DNA from 4 places in the Enterobacter quasiroggenkampii genome. Region 1 is predicted to be linked to each of the others. Evidence: predicted binding sites of a transcription regulator. Region 1 holds the regulator's gene; each other region holds the start of a gene.
What was found. The regulator CRP, encoded in region 1, controls carbon source genes, mostly activating them, when cyclic AMP is high. The targets are predictions, from matches to a motif close to ATGTGANNNNNNTCACAT.
Positions count from the first base shown of each region.

Region 1 (2,202 bases):
TGCCGCCATCAGCACCATTTCCATTGGGCTGGGCGCTTTATCGCCGGAGTTACCGTCCATCAAAATCTGGTGCCCTGACGCGGATTCGCCCAGGAACGTTAAACCTTCAACCCACTTCACGCGCGCTTGCATATTCTTAAACTCCAACGTTGCATTTTTGGTGACAGATTACGCGTGCGTTACATTTCTCGCAATGGAAGGCGACCTGCATCATGCTGAAGCGAGACACCAGGAGACACGCGGCGAAAGCTATGCTAAAACACTCAGGATGCTACAGTAATACATTGACGTTACACATGTATGCAGAGGACATCAAACTTTACTGGCTGCGAAACGTTACGGTAGCCGACTTCCCAGGGTATGGGTAAGAATTCGATTGCAACCCCAGAGTCCGGATGCATCTGATGACTCTGGTGACAGCTTATAACAGAGGATAACAGCGCATGGTGCTTGGCAAACCGCAAACAGACCCGACTCTCGAATGGTTCTTGTCTCATTGCCACATTCATAAGTACCCATCGAAGAGCACGCTGATTCACCAGGGTGAAAAAGCGGAAACGTTGTATTACATCGTTAAAGGCTCGGTGGCAGTGCTGATCAAAGATGAAGAAGGGAAAGAGATGATCCTTTCTTATCTGAACCAGGGCGATTTCATCGGTGAACTGGGCCTGTTTGAAGAGGGCCAGGAACGTAGCGCCTGGGTTCGTGCAAAGACAGCATGTGAAGTGGCTGAAATTTCTTACAAGAAGTTCCGTCAGCTGATTCAGGTTAACCCTGATATTCTGATGCGTCTCTCTTCCCAGATGGCGCGCCGCCTGCAGGTCACCTCAGAGAAAGTGGGCAACCTCGCCTTCCTGGACGTGACGGGCCGCATCGCACAAACTCTGCTGAACCTGGCGAAACAGCCGGACGCCATGACCCACCCGGACGGCATGCAAATTAAAATTACCCGTCAGGAAATTGGTCAGATCGTTGGTTGCTCCCGTGAAACAGTGGGCCGTATCCTGAAAATGCTGGAAGATCAAAACCTGATTTCCGCCCACGGTAAAACCATCGTGGTCTACGGAACGCGTTAATTCCGCTCAAACGGCGTGCCATCGCAAGGTGTCACGCCGTTTTTGTCTCTACTCCCCATGTGGCGCAGGCTGATTTATCACCCGGAAGTTAACTACGCACTGCGACAAACGCTGGTGTTGTGTCTACCCGTGGCCATAGGCCTGATCCTCGGACACCTTCAGCAAGGCCTGCTGTTTTCCCTCGTGCCCGCCTGCTGCAACATCGCCGGTCTGGACACGCCGCATAAGCGCTTTTTCAAACGCCTGATTATTGGTGGCTGCCTGTTTGCCGGCTGTAGCCTTGCCGTACAGCTGTTACTGGCTCGTGATATCCCGCTGCCGCTGATCCTGACCGTGCTGGCGATGACGCTCGGCGTCACGGCGGAAATCAGTTCGCTGCACGCTCGCCTGCTTCCCGCTTCGCTGATTGCGGCCATCTTTACGCTAAGCCTCGCCGGGAATATGCCGGTGTGGGAGCCGCTGCTGATCTACGCCCTGGGGACACTGTGGTACGGGCTGTTCAACTGGTTCTGGTTCTGGCTGTGGCGGGAACAGCCGCTGCGCGAATCCCTGAGCCTGCTCTATGTGCAGCTAGCAGAGTACTGCGAAGCCAAATACACCCTGCTGACCCAGCATACCGATCCGGAAAAAGCCTTACCGCCGCTGCTGACGCGCCAGCAGAAGGTGGTGGATCTGATAAGCCAGTGCTATCAGCAGCTGCATATGCTCGCCGCCAACAAGAACCACGAGTACAAACGGCTGCTGCGCACCTTCCAGGTCGGGCTGGATCTGCAGGAGCATATCTCCGTGAGCCTGCACCATCCGCAGGAGGTGCAAAAGCTGGTCGAGCGCAGCCACGCCGAAGCGGTGATCCGCTGGAACGCGCAGACCGTTTCGGCACGTCTGCGGGTGCTGGCAGACGATATTCTTTACCACCGCTACCCCATGCGATTTAACATGGAAAAACAGCTCGGCGCGCTGGAGAAAATCGCCCGTCAGCATCCGGATAACCCGGTCGGCCAGTTTGCCGCCTGGCACTTCAGCCGCATCGCCCGCGTGCTGCGCACCCAGCGCCCGCTCTATCCGCGCGACCTGATGGCGGATAAACAAAAACGGCTGCCGTTATTGCCCGCGCTCAGGAGCTATC
Region 1 covers NZ_CP143745.1:189,934-192,135, forward strand. Annotated here, with positions in the region: gene V1572_RS01045 (OsmC family protein) at 1-132, opposite strand, end outside; gene crp (cAMP-activated global transcriptional regulator CRP) at 444-1,076, shown strand; gene V1572_RS01055 (YccS/YhfK family putative transporter) at 1,134-2,202, shown strand, end outside.

Region 2 (2,202 bases), 2.0 Mb from region 1:
GAGTGCGGTTTTCCAGTTTAACGCCTTCCATTACGCTGTCCCACAGCTTGGTGGTCGCGTCAGTTGCGCCAGCCAGGAAGGATTCGTCACCTTCATACGGGGTATAGTTTTTCTGAATGAAGTCACGTACGTTTACCTCATTCTGCCAGTCACCTTTCGCAAAACCTTCCCAGGCTGTGGCTAACTTTTCATTAAGCTCGGACATGTAACACCTACCTTCTTAAGTGGATTTTTTATTTACTGCCTGAGAAAACCATCAATGATGATCGTCGCCACGCAGGTAAATGACCCAGTATGTCAACCCAACTAACAGACCCCCACCGATAATGTTCCCGATAGTGACAGGGATCAGGTTATCAGTAATGAAATTCATAATAGTCAGGTGAGAGAAACTTTCCGGGGATGAACCAACTGCGGTCCAGAACTCCGGGCTCGCAAAGTCGCGGATAACAATGCCCATTGGGATCATGAACATATTCGCGATACTGTGCTCAAAGCCGCTGGCAACAAACATCGCAACCGGCAGAACCATAATTAAGGCTTTGTCCATCAGGCTACGACCCGAGTAGCTCATCCATACAGCCAGGCAGACCATCAGGTTAGCGAGGATGCCGAGAGCAACGGCTTCGATAAATGTGTGGTGCATTTTGTGGTCGGCGGTTTGCAGGACGTTAAGGCCCCAGCCACCGTTGGCGGTCATGTACTCGCCAGAAAGCCACATCAACAAAACAAAGAGCAGACAGCCAACCAGGTTACCCACGTAAACATTAAGCCAGTTACGTGCCAGCTGACCCCAGGTAATTCTTCCGCTGGCCTTTGCCACGACAATCAGCACCGTTGAGGTGAAGAGGTCGGCGCCGCAAATGACGCAAAGAATCAGACCCAGTGAGAAACAAATGCCGCCAATCAGTTTGGCCATGCCGAAAGGCATTCCGGCAGTACCGGTGGTGGCGGTGATGTAGAAGACGAAAGCGATAGAGATGAACACACCAGCCGTGATCGCCAGATAGAACGTCTTCATCGGGTGTTTCGTTGCTTTATAGACACCTGCTTCTTCGGCAACTTTGGCCATCGCAGCAGGGAGTAAAAGATCAAAAGGGTTGTCAGCTTTCACACTAACTCTCTCTTTATTAAGTCGGCGACGAGATACTAACAAAGCATTATAGAAGAGAAATTGATATAGATCATATCTCGCCTGGCTTATAGGCCCGCAGTGTGTATGGATTTACAGCAAATGCGGAGTAAGTATTTGATTATCCGTATAAAAATAAATTTTAAAAGTTATGAAAAGAGTTGAATTTTTTCGTTCGGCCACCTCTTTATCAGTTAATTAATATGGAGTATTAACCATAAAAAGTAACAGTAAAGCCCAGATCAATATTATTATATTTACCCGTGTTTAACTTTATTATTACAATCAACAATCATTGCCGAAGAAAATAAAAAACGGGGCAATGAAATTGCCCCGTAATATAGCCCAGACGATTGAATACGCCTACTGCTGGTAATGTTATATGCGCTTATTTTGACCAGTAAGCAGCTTTTGCTTTCTGCAGCTTTTCGTAGGCCTTCAGCAGTGACTGATGCGCCGGGAAGGCTTTCAGATCGCTATCAACAGCCTGCAGGCCATAGAACGGCGCTTCGCCGCTCAGGGCCGCGCTGGCTGCTTCAACGGCCTCAGCCCCGTACATACGCACGAAAGCATTCAGGTATTGCAGCGGTTCGCGATCCTCTTCCTGTGCAAGCAGCAGCAGGGTTTGCAGGCAACGGTAATAATTGGTGCGCTCGGCAGAGAAGACCGACTGGTTGAACTCCATGGTCCACTCGGTCCAGGCCAGGGCCTGATCCAGATCGCCACCCGCCAGAGCCAGCATTGCTTTCAGTTCACCGATACGCAGGGTATACCAGCCGTTATCTTTACCGGTCGCCAGACCCAGGAGTTCGCGTACGCGGGTGAAGTCATCGTGGCCTTCTTCGTCCAGTTGGGCGATCAGGTTCAGGTAATCTTCTTTCTCCCATTCACTGCCCGGCAGAGCCAGCAGCGTTTCGCGCAGATGGGCGCCCATGCTGTTGTTTGCCAGCCACAGGTCTTCCGCTGGATAGATATCAGACATGCCAGGCACGATGATGCGGCACGCGTAAACGCCCAGGTGCTCGTAATCGGCAATGTACACTTCCTGGTCTTCCGCGTTGAAGATCGCC
Region 2 covers NZ_CP143745.1:2,149,798-2,151,999, forward strand. Annotated here, with positions in the region: gene pflB (formate C-acetyltransferase) at 1-205, opposite strand, end outside; gene focA (formate transporter FocA) at 257-1,114, opposite strand; gene ycaO (30S ribosomal protein S12 methylthiotransferase accessory factor YcaO) at 1,521-2,202, opposite strand, start outside.
Region 2: focA (formate transporter FocA) is a predicted target of CRP. The motif match lies at 1,173-1,190, and genes of this name have one in related genera.

Region 3 (2,202 bases), 2.2 Mb from region 1:
AACTGATGCTCGATCATCCGTTTATCGTCGCCGACCTGCAAAACCCGCACCAGCCAAAATCTGCGCCGGGTGTCGTCGTGGAAGCGCTCGCGCGCCGTAAGGCGGCAGGTCTGCCGGCGTTTAGCGTAATGTCCTGCGACAACATGCCAGAGAACGGTCACGTGATGCGCAATGTCACCTGCGCGTACGCCCGTGCGGTAGACGGTGAGCTGGCGGACTGGATCGAATCCCACGTCACCTTCCCGTCAACCATGGTGGATCGCATCGTGCCTGCGGTCACCCCCGACACGCTGGATAAAATTGAACAGCTTACCGGTGTGCGCGATCCTGCGGCGGTGGCCTGTGAACCGTTCCGCCAGTGGGTAATCGAAGATAACTTTGTGGCAGGGCGTCCTGCGTGGGAAAAAGCCGGTGCTGAACTGGTGTCGGACGTGATCCCGTTTGAAGAGATGAAGCTGCGCATGCTTAACGGCAGCCACTCATTTCTGGCCTACCTGGGCTATCTGGCGGGCTACCAGCATATCAATGAGTGTATGGAAGATGAACATTACCGCATCGCCGCGCACGCGCTGATGCTCAACGAGCAGGCGTCTACGCTGAAGGTCAAAGGCGTCGATTTAGGACGCTATGCCGATCTCCTGATTGCCCGCTACAGCAACCCGGCCCTGCGCCATCGGACCTGGCAAATTGCGATGGACGGCAGCCAGAAGCTTCCGCAGCGCATGCTGGATTCCGTGCGCTGGCACCTGGTGCATCAGAAGCCTTTCCCGCTGCTGGCGCTGGGCGTGGCAGGGTGGATGCGCTATGTCGGCGGCGTGGACGAGCAGGGTAATGCGATTGACGTGAGCGATCCGCAGCTGGCAGTGATTCAGGCGGCGGTTAAAGGCAGTGCGGAAGGGGAAAGCCGGGTCAAGGCGCTGCTCGGCATCGAGGCCATCTTCGGCAAGGAATTACCGCGTGAAGCCGTCTTTGTTGATGCGGTGATGAAGGCGTACCAGACACTGCTGCAAAAGGGTGCGAAAGCGACCGTGGCACAGTACGTGTCTCAACGGTAATTCAGCACATGCCGCCGTTCGCGGCGGCATGTCTGCGCACCGTTTAGTGCATACCCAGGCGAATCAGCTCAATCGGTTCGAACTTACCTTCGCATCCTTCCACTTCAACCGTTTTGCTGCGGCGCACTTGCGCGGCATCCAGCCCGTCGCTGTGGATCGCTTTAATCACGCCAGTTTTGCCCGTGCCGCTAATCATGACACGGCTGCCGGTGGTGATTGCATTGCGGTTACGGTCGTATGTCATCATGGTATTTTCTCCTCTCTAACCTGTTCGTTACGGCGTTATTTCAGGGTTGCCGTTCACGGAGCATATAAATACGCCTGTCTGCATCACATGTTTTTGTTTTTGATCAAACTCACACTTTTTTCTTTATTGTGCCGGGCGCTGACGGTTCACGACAGCAATTGACAAAGCAGACCGTTATTTTCATTTATTGATAGTTTCAGCAGGGAAGCGTTGAGGGTTGGTTTATATTCCCGGTGCCATTCTGGGTACAGGAAATAACCCTTTCATCGGAATAAGGAGTCAGGCTTATGTATAAGAAGATTTTGATGCCTGTTGATGTGTTTGAAATGGATTTGAGCGACAAAGCGGTTCGCCACGCGGCAAACCTTGCGAAGGCAGAGGGCGCGTCGATTACCCTGGTCAATATTCTGCCGGCCAGCAGCCGCTCCCTGCTGCGCGGATTTAATGCCGATATTAAAAAGTTCGAAGAGTATATGACCGAGGAATCCGGTAAGAAAATGAACGTGTTAAAAAGACTGTTCGATATCTCGCCGGAGAAAATTGACAGCCTGGTGCGCTTTGGCAACGTCCGCGATGAAATTATCAGGCTGAGCAAGGAGGGGGAATATGACGTGATTGTCATTGGGTCGAAAAATCCGGGCATCACCACCCATCTGCTGGGATCAAATGCGGAATCTATCCTGCGCTACGCCACAATTCCGGTGTTAGTCGTTCGCTAAACCTATCGCCGCGTCCGAAAGGGGGCGGCGTAATATTACTCTTCGCTAAACCACTCGCTATTTTCCTGACGAATCAGCTGCACGGATTCGCTAATTTCCTGCAGATGCAGCGTCATCGCTTTTTCCACGCCGTCCGGGTCGCGTTTTTCCAGCGCGCTGAAAATATCGTGATGCTGTCGGA
Region 3 covers NZ_CP143745.1:2,709,820-2,712,021, forward strand. Annotated here, with positions in the region: gene V1572_RS12990 (mannitol dehydrogenase family protein) at 1-1,055, shown strand, start outside; gene ydfZ (putative selenium delivery protein YdfZ) at 1,099-1,302, opposite strand; gene V1572_RS13000 (universal stress protein) at 1,590-2,021, shown strand; gene V1572_RS13005 (GntR family transcriptional regulator) at 2,057-2,202, opposite strand, start outside.
Region 3: ydfZ (putative selenium delivery protein YdfZ) is a predicted target of CRP. The motif match lies at 1,400-1,417, and genes of this name have one in related genera.

Region 4 (2,202 bases), 1.2 Mb from region 1:
AGAGACGCAATGCACATCCATTTTATTATTCATGAACATTTCGAGGCACCTGGCGCCTATGAAATCTGGGGGAAAAGTCGCGGCTGCAGTCTGAGCTACACCAGAGTGTATCAGGGCGATTCGTTACCTGAGGAACTGGAGAACATAGACCTGCTTATCATCATGGGAGGCCCGCAGTCCCCCGCCACCACGCGTGAGGAATGCCCCTGGTTTGATGCGCAGGCGGAAAAGGCACTCATCAGCCGCGCGATAGAGGCAGGTAAAACGGTGATAGGCGTTTGTCTGGGCTCGCAGCTTATCGGTGAAGCGCTGGGCGCAGCGTTTTGCCACAGCCCGGAAAAAGAGATCGGCAAATTTCCCGTCAGGCTCACAGATGCAGGCAAGGCGAACCCGCTGTTTAAGGACTTTGGCAGCGTGCTGAACGTCGGTCACTGGCATAACGATATGCCTGGGTTGACGCCGCAGGCTAAGGTTCTGGCGTACAGCGAGGGCTGTCCCCGCCAGATCGTGCAATACAGCGAACGGGTTTACGGTTTCCAGTGCCATATGGAGCTGACGCCGGAGGTGGTAGAGTTGCTGATTGAGCATTCGCAGAGTGACCTCCGCCGCGCGGGTGAATTCCGTTTTGTCGAAACGGCGGAAAAACTCCGCTCGCATGATTATCGCGAAATGAACCAGGTGCTGTTTTCTTTTCTCGATAAACTGACCGCCTGTCGCTGATACCTTCTCTGGCACGCCGTTTCGCCAGCGCAATCCCTTTCCTCTAAACTGTAGCCTGCACCGGTAAGGTGATACCGGACGTTCCATTCCGGAATGTCTGGTATGCTCAAAATTCATGATGTGATCCATGGCACATTTTTAGGTTTAATTGTATGATGAATGCGTTTCAGCAAGGACTATCACCATGAGCAAATCATTGAACATTATCTGGCAATATCTGCGCGCATTCGCCCTGATTTACGCCTGCCTGTATGCCGGGATTTTCATCGCGTCGCTGCTGCCCATCACCATCCCCGGCAGCATTATCGGCATGCTGATCCTCTTCGTGTTGCTGGCGCTGCAAATCCTGCCCGCAAAGTGGGTCAACCCCGGCTGCTTCGTCCTCATTCGCTATATGGCGCTGCTTTTCGTGCCTATCGGCGTGGGCGTCATGCAGTATTTTGATTTGCTCAAAGCCCAGTTCGGCCCGATTGTGGTCTCCTGCGCGGTCAGTACGCTGGTGGTTTTCCTGGTGGTGAGCTGGAGTTCACATCTGGTGCATGGCGAACGTAACGTGATTGGGGAGAAAACAAAAAAATGATGGACAATATCTGGTGGTCTCTGCCGCTCACCCTGGCAGTGTTCTTCGCCGCACGTAAGCTTGCCGCGCGTTTCAAAATGCCCTTGCTGAATCCCCTGCTGGTGGCGATGGTGGTGATTATTCCATTCCTGCTGCTCACCGGCATTCCTTACGAACGCTACTTTGCTGGCAGCAAAATCTTAAACGACCTGCTGCAACCCGCCGTCGTGGCGCTCGCCTTTCCTTTATACGAGCAGTTGCACCAGATCCGCGCCCGCTGGAAATCCATCATTACCATCTGTTTTGTGGGTAGCCTGGTGGCGATGATCACCGGTACGTCGGTGGCGCTGTTGATGGGAGCCTCGCCGCAAATTGCCGCCTCTATTCTGCCTAAATCGGTGACCACACCTATCGCGATGGCGGTTGGGGGCAGTCTCGGCGGTATTCCGGCCATCAGCGCGATGTGCGTCATTTTCGTCGGTATTCTCGGCGCGGTGTTTGGCCACACCCTACTGAACGCGATGCGTATTCATACTAAGGCGGCTCGGGGGCTGTCGATGGGCACCGCCTCGCACGCGCTGGGCACTGCCCGCTGCGCGGAGCTGGATTATCAGGAAGGGGCATTTAGCTCCCTGGCGCTGGTGATCTGCGGGATTATCACCTCCCTGCTGGCCCCGTTCATTTTCCCGCTTATTCTGGTGGTGATGGGCTAAAATTTGCGATGCGTCGCGCAAATTTCATTTTGATTTCATAAGTTGCATACATAATGAGAAGTGGATCACATATAAAGCCCTGACGGCTCCGTAAACTACCGATCCATTAACCTTTATGAGGCAAACGCCATGCACCCACGTTTTCAAGCTGCTTTCGCCCAGCTTGCAGAGAATTTGCAGTCAGCCCTTGCTCCCGTTCTGGCAGATGCG
Region 4 covers NZ_CP143745.1:3,758,158-3,760,359, forward strand. Annotated here, with positions in the region: gene V1572_RS17970 (type 1 glutamine amidotransferase) at 10-720, shown strand; gene V1572_RS17975 (CidA/LrgA family protein) at 905-1,300, shown strand; gene V1572_RS17980 (CidB/LrgB family autolysis modulator) at 1,297-1,992, shown strand; gene cdd (cytidine deaminase) at 2,122-2,202, shown strand, end outside.
Region 4: V1572_RS17975 (CidA/LrgA family protein) is a predicted target of CRP. The motif match lies at 839-856, and genes of this name have one in related genera.